Regions from separate parts of the Arthrobacter sp. V1I9 genome, predicted to be linked through region 1. Evidence: predicted binding sites of a transcription regulator. Region 1 holds the regulator's gene; the other holds the start of a gene.

Region 1 (5,172 bases):
CTGAGGGCCAGATAACTGCAGTCCGCAAGGTCTTCAGCGAGGTGGACGCACGCAAGGTTCCGGAAATCATTGTCCTCAACAAGGCCGACGCCGCAGATCCCTTTGTGGTGGAACGGTTGAAGCAGCGCGAACCGCGCCACGTTGTGGTTTCGGCCCGCACGGGGGAGGGCATCCCCGAGTTGCTGAAGGCGATCAGCGAGTCCATTCCGCGTCCGTCGGTCAAGCTGGAGCTGCTCATCCCCTACGACCGTGGGGACCTGATGAGCAAGCTGCACGACTCCGACGCCGAGATCATCAGCGTTGACCATGATGAAGCCGGTACCCGGGCAGTTGTTAAAGTCCGGGAAGGCCTCGCGGCTGAACTGGAACCATTCGTCAGCAATGACTGACCTCGTGGCTGACGAAGCCACAGGCACGGCCGGCGAGCAGTTCGTCATCGAGCTGCTCGACCGCGCCGTTGCCGGCATGGGCGGGCAAAGCCGGAGTGGGCAACATGAAATGGCCAGGCAGGTGGCCCGGGCAATCGAGACCGGCGACCACCTGCTGGTCCAGGCCGGGACGGGTACGGGCAAGTCCCTGGCGTACCTGATACCCCTGATAGCCCACGCCCTGGAGAGCGACAAGCCGGCCCTGGTGTCCACCGCAACGCTTGCCCTGCAGACGCAGATTGTAGGCCGGGACATACCCCGGCTCCTGAAAACCATCACTCCGGCGCTGGACCGGCCGGTAAAAGTGGCCCTGGTCAAAGGGCGGTCCAACTACGTCTGCGTGCATAAACTCGAAGGCGGGTTTCCCTCCGAGGAGCCCGCGGAGGGCCAGCTGTTTTCCCTGGGGGAGGACACCAGCGTCCCGCACTTCGCCGCGGCTGTGGGCGGTCCTGCCTCCCAGCTGGGCAAGGAAGTGGTCCGCTTGCGGGAATGGGCGGAGAAGACCACCACCGGCGACCGCGATGAGCTCCTGCCCGGCGTCACCGACCGCGCCTGGCGGCAGGTCTCCATCACGTCCATGGAATGCCTGGGCGCCCAGAAGTGCCCCATGGCCGCAGAGTGCTTCAGCGAGCTCGCACGGCAGGACGCCGCCGAAGCCGATGTTGTGGTCACCAACCACGCCATGCTCGCCGTCAGCGCCTTTGAAGGCCTGGCAGTGCTGCCCGAGTACGACGTCGTTGTGGTTGACGAGGCCCACGAACTCCAGGACCGCGTAACGGGCGCCGTCTCCGGACAGCTCTCGGTGGCCATGGTCCACGCGGCCGCCGCCGGCGCCCGCAAGCACACCGCCATCACGGTGGACGCGCTCAACGCCGCCGCCGCAAACCTTGAGGTGGCCCTCGCGTCAGTACCGAACGGTTTGCTCCCCAATGGCCTCAACGACGAGCAGCTGGACTGCATGGACCAGCTGCGCGATGCCTGCCGGGCAGCACTGTCTGACTCCAAGGGGGACAGCAGCACCACTGCCGACGGCGGGCGGCAACTCGCGCGCTCCCGGCTGATGCTCATCCTGGAACTGTGCGAACGGCTCCTCGCCGCCCGTGAGAACCGGGAAGTGGTCTGGTTTTCCCGCGCCAGTTCCTTTGACCCGCAGCAGGGATACTCGCAGCCCGACGAGACAGCGCCCGCCCTGATCAACATCGCTCCGCTGTCCGTAGCCGGGCGGTTGCGTGAGGGCCTGTTTACAGGTCATACGGTGGTGCTGACCTCCGCCACCCTCGCCATCGGCTCAGCCTTTGAGCCCGCGGCAGGCGGACTCGGGCTGGTGGGAGAAGGCGCCCCCAGCTGGACCGGCATTGATGTTGGATCCCCCTTTGACTACCCCAAGCAGGGAATCCTGTACGTGGCCGGGCACCTGCCCAAGCCGGGCCGGGGGGCGTCCCCCGAATCGCTCGCCGAGTTGGAGGCCCTGATCAGGGCCTCCAACGGCGGCGCACTGTGCCTGTTTTCGTCCCGGCGCGCGGCAGAAGAAGCAGCCGATGCACTGCGGCCCAAGCTGGATATGACCATTTTGTGCCAGGGCGACTCCACCATGACGGCCCTGGTGAAGCAGTTTGCCGACGAGCCCGACACCTGCCTGTTCGGCACAATGTCGCTGTGGCAGGGCGTGGACGTTCCCGGGGGCTCCTGCCGCCTGGTGGTCATCGACCGGATTCCCTTCCCCCGGCCCGACGATCCACTGATGACCGCCCGGTCCCGCGCCGTGGCACAGGCCGGCGGCAACGGCTTTATGTCGGTCTCCGCCACCCACGCTGCAATCCGGCTTGCCCAGGGTGCGGGCCGGTTGATCCGGTCCACCGGGGACAAGGGTGTGGTGGCGGTGCTGGATTCGCGGCTGGCCACCGAGCGTTACGCCGGATTCCTCCGCGGTGCGCTGCCGCCGTTCTGGTCCACAACGGACAGGAAGACCGCGATTGCGGCGCTGGAGAGGCTGGCCAAGGAGAAGGTGTGAGCCGGCGCCGCAGCCCGCGGCTTAGAGCGAGCGGAGCACCGACACAACCTTGCCCATGATGGTGGCGTGGTCGCCAAGGATGGGCTCGTACTGGGTGTTTTGGGGGAGCAGCCAAGTGTGGCCGTCGCGCTGGCGGAAAGTCTTCACAGTGGCTTCGTCGTCCAGGAGCGCCGCGACGATATCTCCGTTGGCGGCGTCTGCCTGACGGCGGACCACCACCCAGTCGCCGTCGCAGATTGCGGCGTCCACCATGGAATCGCCGGCAACCTTGAGCATAAACAGTTCTCCCTGGCCCACGAGCTGGCGGGGGAGCGGCATCACGTCCTCCACCACCTGGTCCGCCAGGATGGGACCGCCGGCAGCGATCCGGCCCACGAGGGGAACCATGGCAGTGTCCATGGCGGTGGGAAGCACGGTAACGGTGCCGCCACCTCCGGGCAGGAGAGGAGCCGGCTCGGCCGCCTGCTTGGGAGAACCGCCGTCCAGGGTGAGGGGCATCAACACCTCCATGGCACGCGGCCGCTTGGGATCGCGCCGGAGGTAGCCAAGCTTTTCGAGCTGCGACAGCTGGTGGGTGACGCTGGACAGGCTCGCCAGGCCAACGGTGTCACCAATCTCCCGCATCGAGGGCGGGTAGCCGTTGTCATTAACAGAGCGCTGGATGGTCTCGAGGATCTTCTTCTGCCGTGGCGTCAGGCCCTTGGCGGTCTTCTTCGGTTGGGAGGTTGCCCTTCCCCCGGCGGCTGCTGCTGCCATATTCGCCAATGCCTTTCGGTTGCCCCGGACTCCTGTGGCCCGGACCTGAAGTTCACGCCGTAGATTGTCAGACCCTGCTGATCAACTTCAGAGTGGTTGTTCTTTCCTTCAAAGCTAGGCCAGCCACATTGCTTTTTCAAACATTTGTTCTAGCGAGTCTCGACATTGTTCGTTGATAAGTGCTAAAACAGTAGAAGCAAAGTTCGAACATTTGTTCTACTTCGAACGCGGACATTCGAAGACTCGGACCAAGAGTCGCGGGGCTGCGGATCCGGAGGGGGAACATCGGGCAGCACAGTACGGTCCAGGAGGGCTAAGTCATGTCAGCTACATCTGCTTCGCAGGATTCATTCTCGGTGCACCACCTTATGTCCGGGCCGGACCAGCGGCCGGCGGAGCGTCCCACGCCCCTCCCGCCCCTGCGCCTGACGCGTCGCGGAAAGATCGTCCTGATCGGAATTCCCCTGGTCCTGCTGGCGGCCCTGCTGCTTTCCCTGGCCGGTTTCTTTAACTCGCCGGCAAGGGCCTCCGAATCGGCGACGGACCTGGCAGTTACCCCAACCGTTACCGTTACCGTGCAGGCGGGGGAATCACTGTGGGCCATTGCGGGAAGCATCGCCCCGCAGCGGGACGCGCGCGACGTCGTGGCTGACATCGTCCAGCTGAACAACCTGACCGGCGGTGCGGTCCTTCCGGGCCAGCAGTTGTACGTCCCCACCCGGTAGTGGCGGCCGTCCCAGGAAGCCGTCACATTTTCCGGCGCCCGGCGCGGGCACTAAACTGTTCAGGTGAATGACCAGCTAGAGCGCCTCAACCGGCTACCCCTCCGCAGCAACCTCCGTGGGCTTACCCCTTATGGTGCGCCCCAGCTGGAAGTCCCCATCCTCCTCAACGTCAACGAGAACACCCATGGTGTCCCGGGGAGCGTACGGGCAGCCATCAGTGCGGCAGTGACGGAAGCCGCTGCCGGTCTCCACCGGTACCCGGACCGCGAGTTCACGGAGCTGCGCAGGGCCCTGGCGGAATACCTGGGGCATGGGCTCGATGAGTCGAATGTGTGGGCCGCCAACGGGTCCAACGAAGTGCTCCAGCAGATTCTCCAGGCTTTTGGTGGCCCCGGCCGCACGGCCCTCGGCTTCCCTCCCACGTACTCCATGTACCCGTTGCTGGCCAGTGGTACGGACACCGAATACATCGTGGGTGAACGCGCTGACGGCTACGGTCTCAGCGCAGAATCCGCAGCGCTCCAGGTGAAGGAACTGCAGCCCAGCATCGTTTTCCTCTGCTCGCCGAACAACCCCACGGGAACCGGCCTGGGGCTCGATGTGGTGGAAGCCGTCTACGAGGCCGGGCATGCCAGCCAGACCATTGTCATCGTGGACGAGGCCTACCACGAGTTCGCGCACGACGGAACGCCCAGCGCCCTGACCCTCCTTCCCGGCAGGGAGCGGTTAATCGTCTCGCGGACCATGAGCAAGGCCTTCGCCCTTGCTGGCGCGCGCCTGGGCTACATGGCCGCGGCTCCGGAAGTGACTGACGCACTGCGGCTGGTGCGGCTGCCGTACCACCTGTCCGCCGTAACGCAGGCAACTGCCCTCGCGGCCCTCCAGCACCGTGAGGCACTGCTGGCCGATGTTGAAGACATCAAAAGGCAGCGCGACCGGATTGTGGCTGAACTGACCCGGATGGGCCTCAATCCGGCGGCCTCCGATTCCAACTTTGTCTTCTTTGGCGGGCTGGAAAATCCCCACGAGGTCTGGCAGGAACTGCTCGACGCCGGTGTCCTGATCCGCGACGTCGGGATCCCGGGCCACCTTCGGGTGACCGCAGGCACTGAGACGGAAACCACTACGTTCCTGACTTCCCTGGAAAGCATCCTGACCGGCCAGCGCAAGCTTCCGGCCTAGACTTGAAGCAGCGGCGCTGGACGCCCTGAACCACTCCTTCTTCCCAAAGGACACTTGACCATGAGTTCCA
Region 2 (5,172 bases), 600 kb from region 1:
CCCGGCTTGACGTTGCGCAGTTCCACATCGCCCAGGGGCAGGGAAAGCTGTCCTTCCAGGACCTCCACGCCCTTCCGCCCGCTGCCCGCACTTTGGAGCTGCTGCAGGTGCTGGACCAGGTCTGCCCGGTTGGCCACCCCACCGGCCTCACGGTGCAGGGAATCAAAAGCACCCAGCTGGGCCAAACGTTTGATGCTGGGCTTGCTTAACCGCGAGCGCGCGCGGAGGTCTGCAAGAGAGTCATACGGCTGGCCCGCCACGATTCTTTTCAGTTCCGTGGCGGACAGCCCGTAAATACCGTTCAGGCTGAGCCTGATTCCCAGCCTTCCCGCATCAGGCCCCTGCCGGACCCGTTCCACCCGGTACTCCCCCTTGCTGCGGTTGATATCAAGGGGAAGGATGGGGATGCCCAGCCTCCTGGCTTCCGCCACCAGCAGTCTTTTGGGGTACATGCCGGGATCGTGTTCCCAGAGGCCGGCCAGGAAGGCTTCGGGGTGATGAGTCTTCAGCCAGGCGGACTGGTAGGTGGGCACGGCGAAAGCGGCTCCGTGGGCTTTGCAGAAGCCGAAGCTGCCAAAGGCCTTCAGGGTCCCCCAGACGTTATCAACTACTTCCGGGGAATACCCTTTCTTCCGGGCTTCCCTGCGGAAGAACTCCTCAACACTCAGTTCCAGGACCTCGTTGCCCAGGGCACGGCGGAATTCATCGGCTTTGGCCAGGCCGCAGCCGGTCATCACGTTGAACGTTTTCAGGATCTGTTCATGGAAAACGGTCACCCCGTGGGTTTCCGCCAGGACGGGCTTCAGGTCCGGGTGGGGGTACACCTCGGGTGCGAAACCATGCCGGTGCTCCAGGAATGGCCGGACCATGTCCGATTTCATGGGCCCGGGCCGGAAAAGCGAAATATCGATGATGAGGTCGTTGAACTCCCGCGGCGCCATCTTGCCGATCAGTTCGCGCTGCCCGGGAGACTCAATCTGGAAGCAGCCCAGGGTGTGTGTGCTTCGGATGAGTTCAAAGGTGGCCTCATCATCCAGGGGTATGGCGTTGAGGTCGATGTGCCCGTTTTCTGCGATGTAATCCGGGCCGGACCCGTCCTGGCCGGGATCATGTTTCCCCGCAGCCACCACTTCCTCTTTGGACGAGTGGATGCGGATGACCTCCCGGACCGCAAACGCCATGGCGCTTTGCATCCTGACACCCAGGACGTCGAGCTTCAGCATGCCCATGGGATCCATATCGTGTTTATCGAACTGGCTCATGGGCAGCCCCAGGCCGCTGGGCTGGACCGGGGTGCGGTCCAGCAGGGTTGCGTCCCCCAGGATCACACCGCAGGGATGCATCGAGATATGGCGCGGCAACCGGTCAAGGCGTTCCGTCAGGTCCACCAGCAGGTCCAACTGCTGGTTGCCGTGGGTATCGCGCTGTTCCACCCGGCCCGCAAATTCCCTCAGTTCAGGCTTTTCCTGCAATGCCTCCCGGAATTTCCGGGCCGAAAACCGCCACAGCTGTTTCGCGATGTCCCCCACGTCGCCGTCATCCATGCCCAAAGCCATGCCGGCATCCCGGACTGCGCCTCTTGCCCGGTAGCCGTTCTGCATGCTCATCAGCGTGACCCGCTCGGCGCCGAAGCGCTCGAAGATCCGGCGGTAGACGTTATGCCTTTCGGCGCTTTCGACGTCGATGTCGATATCCGGCAGGGTGGCCCGGTCCCGGGAAAGGAAGCGCTCGAAGATCAGGTCATGCTGCAGTGGATTTACCTGGCTGACGTCGATCAGGTAGTTGACGAGGCTTGATGCACCAGATCCGCGGGCCGCCGCCCTTACCCCCATGTCCTGGATCATGCGTGAAACTTCGGCAACTGTAAGGAAGTAGGACGAAAAACCCAGGTTCTGGATGATTCCCAGTTCGTGCTCGAGCCGGTACCGCATTTCCTCTTCCCGGGTTCCCGAAATACCAGGGAACCGCCTCCCGATTCCCGCCTGGCAGCGCTGCACCAGTTCCAGATGCGGATCCTGGTTGATCCCGATGACTGAAGCTTCCGGCACCACAGGCTGTTTCCAGCCCATATCGGTGACGGGGTCCATCCTGCAGAGATCGGCGAGCGCCTCCGTTTGTGCCATCAGCTGTTTAAGGTCTGCTGTACCGTATCCGGCGGCGGAGATGATTTCCTTGCCCAGTTGCAGCATGTGGGCGGCGGATTTGAGCCAGCCCTGGCCATTGGGTTGGAGCATTGGCTCCTGGGCCAGCTCCGGCAGCGATTTGAGGGTCCGGGCTGAATCCAGGACGTCGGCGGTGGCGGCTCCGTCCTCCGCGCAGTACCTCACCGCGTTGCTGAAGATTGCCGGTATGTTGTGTTCTTCCGCGAGCTTGAGCATCCGGACGGCATGCGAGGTGCTCAGCGGGGCCCCCGGGGCGCTGAGCTGCGAAACGATCTCGGTGACCACTGTTCCGGCGGGCATGGCGTCGAGCCATTGCTTGAAGAGTGTCCGCGGGCGCAGGTACCGGCGGCCGCCCATGGCACGACCGACATCGGAGTCCGGCCCGATCAGGACCATCAGCACGGGTTTGAGGGTCCGGGGATCAAGGGTGCGGGAAGCAAGCTCCGCCCTGGTGACTGCCACCGGCACGGTTCCCCCGGATTTTCCCGAGGTGCGGGCATGGGCATCGGACACCAACCGGCACAGAGCACGGTACCCGGCCCCGTTGTTGTTGCCGCGGGCGAGCACCACCACACGGCCCGCCAGCTGGGTGCGGTGATCGCCGTCGTCGTCATAAACCGCCAGGTCCACCCCAACTATGGGATCAATACCCGCATCCATGCACGCCTTCAGGTGCTTGATGGTTCCGTACAGGCCGTCCCGGTCGGTGCAGGCGAGCGCGGTAGCGCCGTCGGCAGCGGCGGCCTGGGCCAGTTCCTCAGGCCAGGAAACGCCATAGTGGGCACTGAAGGCGGTGGAGACGTGGAGGTGCGTGAAGCTCATGCTGTCCGCGGGCGCAGGGCGTCATGGATCCGCAGGAGCCGCCAGCGGCCGCTCCGGACATGGCGGGTCAAGTCAAGGGTGAGTGGTTCTTCCTGGTCATTGAACGCGCCGGAACAAGCAGCCGATGGAAGCACCTGGACCCGCCAGATCTCATGGTCCACCAGTCCGGGACCGGTTCCCAGCGGTGCTCGGCTTTCCTCTGCCCACCACTGCCGGCGCTCGTACCATCGGACTGGCTCGGCGCAGACTGAATAGGGCCGCCCTGCCCATTGGAGGCTTATCGGCTGGCCTTCCGGGTTGCAGGCAACGTCCACGGATTCGCTGAACATCCCCATGGGCACCTCCCGGACAGAGCAAGAAATAAGGAAACATTCGAATATGTGTTCGAATACTTCAAGTCTAAGCCAGCGGCGGCACAAATCCTAGGCGGGGGTGGACGGACCGATCGGCAGGGAGCAGGATTGTGCCATGAGCACCCATGACGCACTCCTCAAGCAGGTCAGCATCAAAGCCCAGGACTCCACCCTCGTGGCCACTTTCGACATAGACGGCAACATCCCCGGTTCCGGTGCCTACGTGGTGGGGCTTGTGGCTGCCAGCCCGGACTACTCATCCCAGCGGCGCCTGGGCATTGAGTTCATGAACGGGGAGGCGATCGCCTTCTTCTCGTTCAACCATGAACAGAGCGCGGAGGAGAACTACGATCTTTCCGGGGTCACCCACTCGGGCAACACCATCACCGGCCATTTCCCGCTGGCAGCCATTAACGGGCTCGGCAAAGGGCACGTGATGACCGGCTTCAGCGAAGCGGACGGCCGGGATTTCCAGTCCGGCGTTCCGGTGGAGGAAAACCTGTAAACAGCTGGGCAGAAGAAGCTCAGCTGTTTTCTTTGTGGACCCGGAGCTCGAGTTCGATGAAACCTGAGATCATGGCCCGGTAGGTGGATTCAACGATGTCCGGGTCGATGTCTTTCTTAACAGCAGCCGAGCGGACGTGCTCGATTATCCGCTCCACACGGCCGGGGGCGCGGACCTCGGCATCGTCACCCTTGAGGGTTCCGGCGATCCTGATCAGCCGTTCACGGCGGGCAATGAGGGTGACAATCTGGTCATCCACCTCGTCAACGGCAACCCGGACGGCAGCGAGCTGTTCCTTGTCGGCCAGTGCGTCTCTATCGTTCCCTTGAATTGTTGCCATCCTCTGACAGTATCGAACCATGCAGCCCAGAGTCGACTTCATTTCACTAGGCGTCCGCAGCGTTCCGGCGTCCCGCTCCTTCTATGTGGAGGGCCTTGGCTGGCCGGTCCACCGCGAATTTCCTGGGGATGTGGTGTTCATCCAGGTGAACCACGGCCTGGTCCTGTCGCTGTGGGACGTCCGCCAGATGCAGGCCGATGCCGGCGTCAGCGAGCCCGGTCCGGTCCCCTGCATCACCCTCAGCCACAACCTCCCCAGTACCGGGGACGTTGACCGGGTCATGGAAGAGGCTGGCGCAGCGGGAGCAACCATAATCGCCGAGCCCATCACCCAGCCCTGGGGCGGCTACAGCGGGTACTTCGCAGACCCTGACGGCTTCCGCTGGGAGGTGGCCTACAACCCCACGTGGGGAGTGGACGACGCCGGATCTGTCAGCGTTTAGCCCCTCGGCCAGCTGGGCCGGCACTGCTTTGGCCGCGGCTTAAAAGAGGGCTTCGACCGGGCGGATCAGCTCGGGGCCGTTGTTGCGGACGTTGCCCACCTCTTTGCCCACTGATTCAACGTGCCAGTCCGACGCCACGTCCTTGACCCCGGACCGGACCAGGTCAACCAGCGCCGCAGCGTCGTCGGCGTGCGGGTCGAGCCACACCTGCATTGTGGCCTTGTCCATCGGCAGCGGCACCCGGTTATGCAGCGCGGTCAGCTTGCCGAAGACGGTTGATTCGCTGCCCGGCGGCGGAGTGTCAGTGGTCAGGATGGACGTGGAAAGCATCCAGCCGCCGGGCTCCCCTGCGGGCCAGGACGGATCCTTCCACCACTCATAGAGCCCGGCAAAAACCAGGCCGCGGCCCTCTCCCGGATGCACGTAGTAGGGCTGTTTCGCCTTCCGGGTCCCCTGCTTCCATTCGTAGTAGCCGTCCGCGGGCTTATCCGGTACTCCCAAGGCCCCGTCTTTCACGTCTTCAACAGTCAGACTTTGCCCTCGGAAAG

The links. The regulator LexA, encoded in region 1, represses DNA repair genes until DNA is damaged. The targets are predictions, from matches to a motif close to TCGAACANNTGTTCGA.
Region 2: the regulator LexA is predicted to act here: its motif matches at 3,357-3,372, upstream of QFZ70_RS08435 (DUF6504 family protein).

The regions. Positions count from the first base shown of each region.
Region 1 is NZ_JAUSYU010000001.1:2,358,194-2,363,365, reverse strand. Features, by position in the region: gene hflX (GTPase HflX) at 1-389, shown strand, start outside; gene QFZ70_RS11150 (ATP-dependent DNA helicase) at 382-2,439, shown strand; gene lexA (transcriptional repressor LexA) at 2,461-3,195, opposite strand; gene QFZ70_RS11140 (LysM domain-containing protein) at 3,564-3,920, shown strand; gene QFZ70_RS11135 (histidinol-phosphate transaminase) at 3,984-5,102, shown strand; gene hisB (imidazoleglycerol-phosphate dehydratase HisB) at 5,163-5,172, shown strand, end outside.
Region 2 is NZ_JAUSYU010000001.1:1,756,386-1,761,557, reverse strand. Features, by position in the region: gene QFZ70_RS08440 (DNA polymerase III subunit alpha) at 1-2,984, opposite strand, end outside; gene QFZ70_RS08435 (DUF6504 family protein) at 2,981-3,319, opposite strand; gene QFZ70_RS08430 (hypothetical protein) at 3,453-3,842, shown strand; gene QFZ70_RS08425 (chorismate mutase) at 3,862-4,182, opposite strand; gene QFZ70_RS08420 (VOC family protein) at 4,202-4,624, shown strand; partial or broken gene QFZ70_RS08415 (SOS response-associated peptidase) at 4,664-5,107, opposite strand.